2 regions of the Oryzifoliimicrobium ureilyticum genome follow, and region 2 is predicted to be linked to the other one. Evidence: riboswitches for the same ligand, from Rfam matches in the RefSeq annotation. Region 2 holds a riboswitch; the other holds the start of a gene.
What was found. A riboswitch is a leader RNA that binds a small molecule or an ion and turns the genes downstream of it on or off. The one in region 2 is predicted to bind FMN.
Positions count from the first base shown of each region.

Region 1: another riboswitch for FMN. It lies ahead of VQ830_RS20825 (6,7-dimethyl-8-ribityllumazine synthase); the one in region 2 lies ahead of ribB (3,4-dihydroxy-2-butanone-4-phosphate synthase).

Region 1 covers NZ_JBBBVQ010000017.1:58,664-63,983, forward strand. The annotation lists gene VQ830_RS20820 (glycerol-3-phosphate dehydrogenase/oxidase) at 1-1,104, shown strand, start outside; FMN riboswitch at 1,159-1,307, shown strand; gene VQ830_RS20825 (6,7-dimethyl-8-ribityllumazine synthase) at 1,427-1,897, shown strand; gene VQ830_RS20830 (RNA polymerase sigma factor) at 2,151-2,696, shown strand; gene VQ830_RS20835 (hypothetical protein) at 2,693-3,127, shown strand; gene VQ830_RS20840 (periplasmic heavy metal sensor) at 3,124-3,573, shown strand; gene VQ830_RS20845 (DUF1800 domain-containing protein) at 3,649-5,247, shown strand; gene VQ830_RS20850 (DUF1501 domain-containing protein) at 5,250-5,320, shown strand, end outside.
Region 2 covers NZ_JBBBVQ010000018.1:23,603-28,922, reverse strand. The annotation lists gene tpiA (triose-phosphate isomerase) at 1-529, shown strand, start outside; gene VQ830_RS21265 (glucose 1-dehydrogenase) at 594-1,376, shown strand; FMN riboswitch at 1,474-1,622, shown strand; gene ribB (3,4-dihydroxy-2-butanone-4-phosphate synthase) at 1,734-2,360, shown strand; gene VQ830_RS21255 (5'-methylthioadenosine/S-adenosylhomocysteine nucleosidase family protein) at 2,983-5,320, shown strand, end outside.

The sequences.
Region 1 (5,320 bases), on a different contig from region 2:
GCGGCAAACTATACGGATATAGTGACGGCCAAGGACGGCGTCTTGACCTTCCATGATCCGCATGGACAGACTTTGACGGTCAGGCCGAAGCTCGTTGTCAACGCCGCAGGCCCCTGGATCGACCACGTCAATAAGAAGCTCGGTGCGCCTTCGAAAATGATCGGTGGTACGAAGGGCTCTCATATTCTCATCAAGCATGACGAGCTTCTGAAAAGCCTCGCTGGTCGGATGATCTATTTCGAAGCCGACGACGGCCGTATATGCCTCGTTTATGAGTATCTGGGGCTGGCCATGATCGGCTCAACGGACATACCGGCGGATGATCCGGATTCCGTTCATTGCACCGATGCGGAAATAGACTACCTGCTCGACAGCGTACGCATGCTGATGCCTGGTCTGCGCTTTGGGCGTGAGCAAATTGTCTATGCCTATAGCGGCATCCGACCTTTGCCCGCCTCGAACGCTGCAATCCCCGGCCTTATCAGTCGCGACCACTCTGCGCCTGTGCTCGAGCCCGAAGCAGATCGTTCCTTCCCGATCATCTCTCTCGTTGGCGGCAAATGGACGACGTTTCGGGGATTTTCTGAAGAGGTGGCTGATACCGTGCTCAAGCGCCTGCAACGCAGCCGGCGGATCAGCACGCGGAGCCTGCCGATCGGTGGCGGAAGAAATTTCCCAAAGACCGAACAGGAACGGCGTCACTGGCTATCGCGTATCGCAGGTTCGGCGGGCAAGACGATCAGTGATATCGAGCCACTGCTCGTGCGATATGGCACAACAGCGGAAACAATTGCACATCATCATCCGCTGACCAACGAGGCCGGTCTGTTGCCTGATTCAGGTTACAGCTTGACGGAAGTCGATTTCATTTTGCGCAACGAGCAGGTGGTCCATCTTTCGGATCTTGTTATGCGCCGTACCACCTTGGCCATTACCGGCTTACTGACCCGGCGTGATCTCGAACAGATAGCTAACCTTGCTGCGACAGTGCTTCACTGGAGTGACGAAACGAAGCGCGCCGAACTGGAACGGGTGGTGGATGAACTCACCACGCGCAACCTGATGCAGCTGGAGCCAGTGCAGAAGGCTTACGCGGCAGGATAAGTCGCGCCCGTATTATCTACGGCTTGCCATCCAGGCAAAACTGTACTTATCTGACGGCGTTCTCAGGGCGGGGTGAAACTCCCCACCGGCGGTATCGGGAGAAATCCCGGAGCCCGCGAGCGCCTCAGGTGAAAGCCAGAGGGTCAGCAGATCCGGTGAGATGCCGGAGCCGACGGTTAAAGTCCGGATGAAAGAGAGCAAGACAAAAACGCCCTCGGCTGGGGGCGTTCGGCGCTTGTTCGCCCAAGGGAATTTTCGCGCCTGCTGAAAAGGCAGGCATGAGAAGCCGGACATCCGGCGTAACCCTTGAAAGGCAAAGACTATGACTATCGCCACCAAACCTACCGCAAACCGCATAGCGGTCATTCGTGCGCGTTGGCACTCCGACATTGTCGACCAATGCACGTCGTCCTTTGTGACAGAATGGACAGCACTTGGCGGTTCTGAGGCCGATATCGATCTCATCGACGTGCCAGGCGCACTTGAAATCCCACTTCATGCACAGCTATTGGCAAAAAGCGGCCGCTACAGCGCCATCTTGGGATGCGCCTTCGTCGTCGATGGCGGCATTTATCGCCACGATTTCGTCGCCGGTACGGTGCTCGAGGGGATCATGCGGGTTCAGCTCGATACAAGCATCCCGATCCTTTCCGCCGTTTTGACGCCGCATCATTTTCAAGAGACGGATGCCCATATCAACTTTTTCCGCGATCACTTCGTGATCAAGGGAAAAGAAGCGGCAAATGCCTGCAAATCCATCCTTGCCGCCCGCGCGGCTGTTGCCGCGCATTAGATCCTCTTTCATCAGCGACCGCCGCATAGCGGCGGTCGTTTTCGTCGTTGATTTTTTTCCTTGGGCCGCGACGGATATCTCTCGTCCATCCGTATAAGATGCAAAATGACGACGCACGCCTGCCTTTAGGTTTGTTCTGCTGAAGGAGAAAAGCTTTCGCTGATTTGCAACCGCTGTTTATCCGGAATGGGAAAAGCCTGCCGGCGGCAACGTTCACGGTGGGCTGAAAGGCATTGTTGTTGCGGCCGCTGACATGAGCAATGACCCTGACGAAACACTTGTAAGAGGCGTTGCAGCTGGCGACCCAACGGCCATGCGAATGATGGTCGAGCAAAAGTTGCCGCGCTTTTTGGCGCTCGCCACGCGCATGCTGGGCGATAAAGCCGAAGCCGAAGACGTTGCGCAAGAAACATTCCTGCGAATTTGGCGGCATGCCGGAAGCTGGCGACAGCGTGGTGCACGTTTCGATACTTGGGCTCACCGCGTGGCGCTCAATCTCTGTTACGACCGACTTCGCAAAAGGCGAGAGCAGCTCATGGCAGAGCCGCCCGATATTGTTGATGAGGGACCGTTACCGGGTGCGGCCTTGCTCGATGATACGATTACGGAGGCGATGGTGAAAACTGCTCTACAATCGATCGCTCCGCGCCAACGGGAAGCCATCGTACTTGTTTACTACCAGGAAATGTCCAACAAAGAGGCCGCTGAGGTGATGCAAGTAAGCGTCGACGCCCTTGAAAGTCTTCTATCGCGCGGTCGGCGTGCTCTTCAATCGATCCTAAGGGAACTGCAATCGTGAGAGCTGAGAGCGAGCAGATGAACGAGGAATTCTTCAGGCGAATGGCGGCGACGTACGGCGGCGACCTTCAACGCTGGCCGGAGGACATCCGCCGCAAGGCGCAAGACCACTTTGAGACCCATCACCAAGATCGTAGTCTTGGCGACGCGGAGCGACTCGACAAAGCACTCGATCTTTATGAGGTGCCCCGACCTTCAGCGGCGCTGATCGGATCTATTCTTTCAGCCGGGACTCGGCTGGAAAAGCGCCGCCTTCGTCTGCGGCGTCTTTTAATCAGCGCAGGCTTGGTGGGCGTTGGCCTTGCCGGAGGTCTGACAGGGGCGATTGCAGTCACGACAATCGCTCCGGCACCTCAGCTCTACGGGAGCGACACGATCACTGCTTTCGGCAAGGTGCCCACCGAAAGTGAGCTCATGCAGGAGGCCCAATGAACGATCAGAATTATAAGAGGCTGATGCTGGGTCTATTGGCGTCAAACACATTCCTCATCTGCGCGATGATCGGCGCTGGCCTCGTTTACCTTAAAACTGAACCGGCACCCGCCGTCCAGCGTCTGCCTCTTGCTGGTGAGCAACTGCCGGGCAAAGAACGCGGTGACTTTCAAAAAGCGCTTTCGGATGCGCGCCGCGATGTTAGGTCGACGGCACAGGACGCGCGGCAGTCAAGGCTCGAGGCTGCCGCTTTGATGGGTGAACCCAACCTCGACAAGCAAGCGCTCGCCGATGCGCTGAAAAAAGCGAGAGACGCAGAATATGCAGTGAGAGCGGCGACGGAGGCAAAAGCGGTCGATTATGTTGCTGGCCTGTCGGTCGACGAGCGGCGGCGCCTTGCAGAAGGCCTAATCGAGCGCGAGGTTCCAAAGCCTGCCACGAAATGATCACAATCGGTAAGCGACGGAATTCTCCGCCGCCACCGTTGAACAGCCGATTGCGAAACGGAGTTCGTATCGGCAATGGCAAACAGCAAAGACATCGATGCAGCACTGGCGCTCTGGCGATTTGGCCTCGGCGCAAAGCAAGATAGCCTCGCGGCTATCAAAGACGATCCACGCGACTACCTGCGGGAAGAGATTGCTGAAAAGGCAGTTCCAGTTCCCGCCGGCCCTTCCCTTCATTCGACTCCAAGCCTGCTGATCGCGTTGCGAGAATATCAGCAGGAGGTGAAAGCAGAGCGGGAGCGGCCCGCACCCACTCAGGTGTCGGCAACTGCAGGCGCTGTCATGGGAGCGGACAAGACGATGATGGCAGCGCCGGGCAATGCTGGACAACCAGCGGCAACAGCCGGCACTCAAGCTACCCCGGGACAAGACGCCCAACATCCACAACCGCCCAAGGACAACCAGCCCACCAACCAAATGGGAATGCAGCCCATGCAAACGGGCCAAATGCAGGGCGGTTCCAACGATAAAAAGCAGGACACCCCGGCCTCAAAACGCCGCTATTTCCCCCAGGAAATTCTCCTGGCGGAAGCCAATGCCCGTTTTAACGGCACGATCCATCAGCCGATGATCGGCTTTGGGGAGCGGCTTGCGATGTTCTGGGCGAACCATTTCTCCATTGCTATCAGCAAGGGAGGCGATGTTCATATCCTGGCCGGTGCTTTCGAAAGAGAGGCCATTCGCCCTCATGTCTTCGGCCGTTTCGAGGATATGCTCGATGCGGTGGAGACCCATCCTGCAATGCTTGTCTTCCTCGACAACCAGCAGTCGATCGGACCGAATTCGCAAGCCAACAAAAACGGCAAACGCGGCCTGAACGAAAACCTGGCCCGCGAAATCATGGAGTTACATACACTCGGTGTGAATGGCGGATATAGTCAAGCCGACGTGACGTCGCTGGCGCGGATCATTACCGGATGGACCGTTTATCGGAACGAGAAGCAGCCGGATGGCTGGGGCACGTTCTCCTTCAATAGCTATGCGCACGAGCCGGGCGATCAGACTGTAATGGGCATCACCTATGGACAGGGCGGCTTTGAGCAAGGAAGACAAGCTCTTGCCGATCTAGCGCGCCATCCTGCAACAGCCCGTCATCTATCTTTCAAGCTGGCGCGGCATTTCGTTGCAGATAACCCGCCGCAATCACTGGTCGATGCCATGACGGCGGCCTATACCAAGACCAAGGGCGATCTTTCCGCCGTCTATAAAGCAATGCTTGCCTCAGACGATGCGTGGAATCCGCAACTGACAAAGATGCGCATGCCGCTCGACTATGTCAGCGCGATCATCCGCAGCACCTCGATCATGCCCAAGCCCGAGCAGGTGGTCTCCGTGCTCAACGCTCTCGGTCAACCTTTGTGGAACCCTGCGGGCCCCAATGGCTTTTCCGATGGAACAGACGCCTGGGCATCGTCCGAAGGGTTGGCAACCCGGATAGACGCCGCCAATCTTTTTGCCCATCAAGTACAGGGCAATGTGGATCCGCGGAGCTTCATCAGCGATCGGTTTGGCCCACTTTTGTCCAATGAGACGCTGACGGCAGTCTCGCGCGCCGAAACCAAGCAGCAAGGGCTCTCCATCGCATTCCTTTCCCCCGAATTCCAGAGGCGTTGATCATGTTGTGCGAAAACCTTACCCCCACTCGTCGTGCCGTACTCGGCGCTTCCGGCGCACTTTTCGCCTGGGC
Region 2 (5,320 bases):
CTATACCGGCGATGTCTCTGCGCAGATGCTTGCGGAGATTGGGGCACGGTTTGTTATCGTCGGCCACTCTGAACGTCGATCGACGTATCAAGAGACAGATATGAGTGTCGCTGCGAAAGCTCGGGCGGCGCATGCGGCCGGTCTGACAAGCATCATTTGCGTCGGAGAAACACAGAGCGAAAGAGACCTCGGAAAAGCGATCGAAATCGTGACTCGTCAAGTGATTAGATCAATGCCAACAAGTGGAGCGAGCGAAAACACCGCCATCGCCTATGAGCCGAGGTGGGCCATCGGTTCTGGACTGGTACCCAGCATCTCACAGGTCGAAGATGTTCATGCAGCTATCCGCGAGACACTCGTGGAACGGGTCGGGGCGGACGGCCGAGCGATAAGGATCCTGTACGGTGGTTCGCTCAAGCCATCGAATGCCGCGTCGATTTTCTCCATTGAGAACGTCGATGGCGGTCTTATCGGCGGGGCATCGCTCAAGGCCTCCGATTTTACAGCCATCATCGCAGCAGCAGGCTGACTGCGCAGTTCTCATGAGGATATCAGCGGACACTTGTCCGGCATCGGCTGACAGGGAGGAAAAAATGCAGCGCTTTGAAAACAAGACTGTCGTGATCACGGGTGCGAGCCGAGGGATTGGCGCATCCATTGCCAGACGATTTGCGCGTGAGGGAGCAAACGTCGTGGTTTGCGCAAACGAAGAGGTCGTTCATTCTGTCGCCGGCGCAATTAAGGCAGACGGCAACAAGGCAATTTCCTTCGTTGGCGACGTCACCGACAAAGCCAGCGTCAAAATGCTCTTCGACGTTGCGGAGGAAGAATTCGGAACGATCGACGTCTCGATCCAGAATGCTGGCGTTATTACGATCGCACGCATTGAGGATATGACCGAGGACGAATGGGATAAGGTCATGGCGGTGAATACTAAGGGCGTATTTCTCTGCGCGCAGGAGGCTATTTTGCGCATGCGTAAGCATGGTCGTGGTGGACGTATTATCAACACAGCGTCCGGTCAGGCGCGCGATGGCTTTATCTACACGCCGCATTATGCGGCTTCGAAAATGGGAGTGGTCGGCATCACGCAAAGCCTTGCCAAGGAAGTTGCGGTCGAAAACATCACTGTAAATGCCTTTTGCCCCGGAATCATAGAAACCGACATGTGGGCGTATAACGACCACGCATGGGGGAAACTCTTGGGGAACTACGCTCCAGGTGAGCTGATGAAGGAATGGGTCCAGGGCATTCCCATGAAGCGGGCCGGTTCTGGAGAGGATGTCGCAGGATTGGTCACTTTCTTAGCAAGTGACGATGCAGCCTACATTACCGGCCAGACGATCAACGTCGATGGCGGCCTGATCATGTCCTGACGCCACTGCGGGTGAGAAGTACCAATTGGATTGCGCCTGATCTAACATAAAAATGTCCTCTGCCCTTGCGAACTCCTCATGCAGCAGCTTATGTTGATATCGTTCTCAGGGCGGGGTGAAACTCCCCACCGGCGGTATCGGGAGAAATCCCGGAGCCCGCGAGCGCCTCTGGCGAAAGCCATAGGGTCAGCAGATCCGGTGAAATGCCGGAGCCGACGGTCAAAGTCCGGATGGAAGAGAGCAATGCAGCGGGCGTTGTTATTTGCAGCGCTTTAGATGCTTGTTCGCCCAAGGGAGAAGTGTGGCCTTCGCGGCCATAATCGTCGCTTACGCGGCTAACCCTTGAAAGGCAGACTTATGGCAATTTCCAAGATAGAAGATGCAGTCGCTGCGATCGGTCGCGGCGAAATAGTTGTCGTGGTTGATGACCGTGACAGAGAAAATGAAGGCGACCTCGTTGTCGCCTCCGACAAAGTCACGCCAGAAGCGATAGCGTTCATGATGAACAAAGCGCGGGGTCTTATCTGCGTTGCGATGGACGGCGAGAGACTGGACGAGCTTGAGATACCTTTGATGGTGCCGCGCAACACTGAAATGCTGAAGACAGCTTTTACGGTCTCTGTTGATTACATTCCCGAGACAACGACTGGGATTTCAGCGTCCGACCGAGCAGCGACGGTGCGCGCACTTGTGAGACATGGCACGAAACCGGAAGAGTTTGCGCGTCCCGGCCACATCTTCCCGCTCCGCGCTCATCCCAATGGCGTCTTATCTCGTCCGGGGCACACGGAAGCAGCCGTCGATCTGGCAAAGCTTGCTGGCTTGTCTCCTTCGGGTGTCATCTGCGAAGTCGCCAAGGACGATGGCAGCATGGCACGCCTTAACGACCTTGAAGTCTTCGCCGAACAGCACGGTCTCCTGCTCGTCACGATCGAAGACCTCATAGCTTATCAGACTTCAATTTTGTCGAATGAAGCTGCTTAGTAACTATCCTAAATAGGCGTCAGCGCACACCAGATTAGCGACCATTTGATCCTAACAATTGAAGGCTGGAGACGCCCGGTTTCCAGTCTGACACTTGGTTCTTGCTCTTGATAGGATGTGAACCTTCCACCCATGCCAATGTTTTGCTAAGTAATTGAAACGCCCCTTTTTCAATCGATATGTCGCAAGATTGAAGCGCTCGACAGCGTTGGGATCAACAGTAGCGGGTCGACGCACTACACCCCGGCGTGAGGCATGCCGGCGAGGGCCCAACGATGCGGCGGCCGGCACTGAAATGGGGGGTCTTGCAGCTAGGAAGGCTTGGCTCCGGCTACCCTTGGCGAAAGTGCTTCATAGATTTTCCGATTTACGACGAACAGCCTAAGCAACTTTATGATGCGGCTGGTCATTTTGCGGGACGCAGGGCAAGACCGCGTCGTGGGTCCGCGAACATTCAATATAGCGCCAAAACATTTCAAGCATCATCGATAATAATCACAGGCGAAATACCTCCGACACCTTGAACAGGACCCAACAATCAAAACAGACAGCCAGTTGAATCTCAGCTAGATTTTCTTGCAAAATTAGGGCCATCTAGGAGACTGAGGTGGGGGCGGGTTTTATGGATAAGCAGTTGATCGATGTTCTGATCGTCGTCGCCCTCAAAGAGGAGTCAGACGCATTTCTTGCCGGCGGATTTTTCCAGCTTGGACGAGATCAGTATCTTGAAAATTACAAGTACCAGATGTTCACGTTCATCGACGGTGCGAAACAAAACCGCACAGGCATCTATGTTTGCACCGAAAAACCCGGATTGATGGCCTCTCGTGCGGCGCTCGCTCTATGCAGTAAGTTCCGTGTGAAAACGGTTCTGAATATCGGGATCTCAGGTCGCCTTAAAGACGCGATAGTTGGTGACGTCGTGGTTCCTACTTACGTCAACCCGGCCGACCACAGTTCGTCCTTCGTCGATACGCCTGAAGGCTATAGTCTCATTCTCGGCGGCGACCCTTCAGAAGTCGGCAGTTCTGCCCAAAAAGCGTTGCGGTCGAGTCGGCTCCGGAATGAGCTTAAACTGCCGACTTTGATAGAATATGCGCGTGGCGGAACTAGTCTTGATGCGCCTGAACAAGAAAAAATAACGATCTGGCAACGAGACAAGAAGTTGGCCGGCGAACCATCGATCGTCGAAGGCTCCTTTGTTGTTGGCTCCGCAGTAGTTAAATCCACTCACTTTAAGGAGAGCGTACTTCAAAAAAACGACCGGAACTTCGTTGCCGTCGACATGGAGAGCGGGTACATAGCGTCTGGCTTGAGGGATTTGAGCACACGACCTGAGTTCTTCGCTGTGCGCGCCATTAGCGATCCGGCAACTTTAGAAAAATCCGAATTCGATGCCGTGGGGGATGGCATAATTCGTCGCTGGGCAATGAACAGCGTCCTGTCTGTTGTCAAGCTTTTGATTTGCCAGCCTCTGTTCCACGTTCGGGATGAGACCGCGCAACGTCCGGTTCAACAAGGCAGTCTGACTGATGAGGACTACAATCAACACTACCCGGGGCAGAGGCTGCTCGAGGGCGCAACGCTTGACGACTTCAACAAGCGTTTCGCAAATTTAAAGCTCAATCAGAAGAGATATTCGTTCACTGCTTTTCTCGAAGCAGTGAGAAATAAACCCCGCAACGGGAATTTTCTTGTCCAAGGTCGAGGTGGTAGCGGAAAAAGTGCACTTCTACGGAAAACACAAATAGAACTCGATCGCCACGGCAACGCTGATACGTTGTTTATCAATGTCAGAAAGCTTTTCGAGGTCTCCGAAGGCAGTTTCTCATCGGAGATAGTCAATTCGAAGATTGCATCTGCCGGATTGCAGCTGACCGCGTCAGACAAGCCTGTCGTGGTCTTCCTGGATGAATTATATGGAAGAGACGAGGAACGAGAGCTTCTCTCAGCCGTTCGTGAGTTGCTGAGGGACCGGCAGCCCACCTTTGTGATGGCTTTCGGAAAAGATCATTATGAGCTGTTATCTGTAGCAAAGGACTTTGCGCGTTCCCCGTATCTATACGATATCCGCTTGGACGCAATCATTGACGTCAAGACCGTTCCTATCGAAGATCCGCTTTTGAGTTCGATCGTCATCGAAGGCATGATAGCGACGAGCCAGAGCGATCATATAGAAACGGCCCAAGTGCTGGATGAACTGCGTTCCAAAGACTTTCCTTACATCAGCCACTTCATCATTTCGCTTTATCTGCAAAATCGCGAGAATCCGTCGTTTCCCACGCGAAATGGGACGCTGGAGATATTGCATGCTATGGAATCTCTTTATCTTGAGAATTATCCCAGAGACCAGTTTTCATTTTTTGATCTCTGTGTGGAAGCGCTTCGATCCTACTGCAGGGAGTTGGTAAAGCGCGGAGTTCCGGCCGAGCGTCGAATTCCCGCGGACCGGTATGCGAGATTTGCTCATTTCCCCAAGATCGTGCAGATCGGGCTCATCGCAAATGCGCTTGTCCACATCCTCCGCCGCTTCAACAACGAAGGCGAGGACGTCTTCGGCCAACTAGCAGTAGACAAGGAAACCTTTTTCAGCCTCGTTTTTACTGGAGCGATCAATAGCGCGGTGAAAGATATTCTCACCGATCCGAAATTGGAAGAAGACGTGCTGAAGGCAGCTGAGAGGCTTCTCGACCGCAAAGACCCCAAAGGCCTTTCCTACGCACTTTATTTGTTCGGTCGAGCATCTTCTAAAAAAGGCAAGGCGATCGCGGACCGAGCGCTTAACGCCATGTCTGCAGAATTCACGCAATCGCCTCCGGCTCGAACAGTCTCATCTGACGAGGACGACCGCTTCTGGCGACTGGCGAGACGCTCTTGGTATATCAGTCGATCAATGCGAGACGACCGACATTCACGAACTGCGACGGATCAGTACATAAGGTTCGTGCTGACTGATCAAT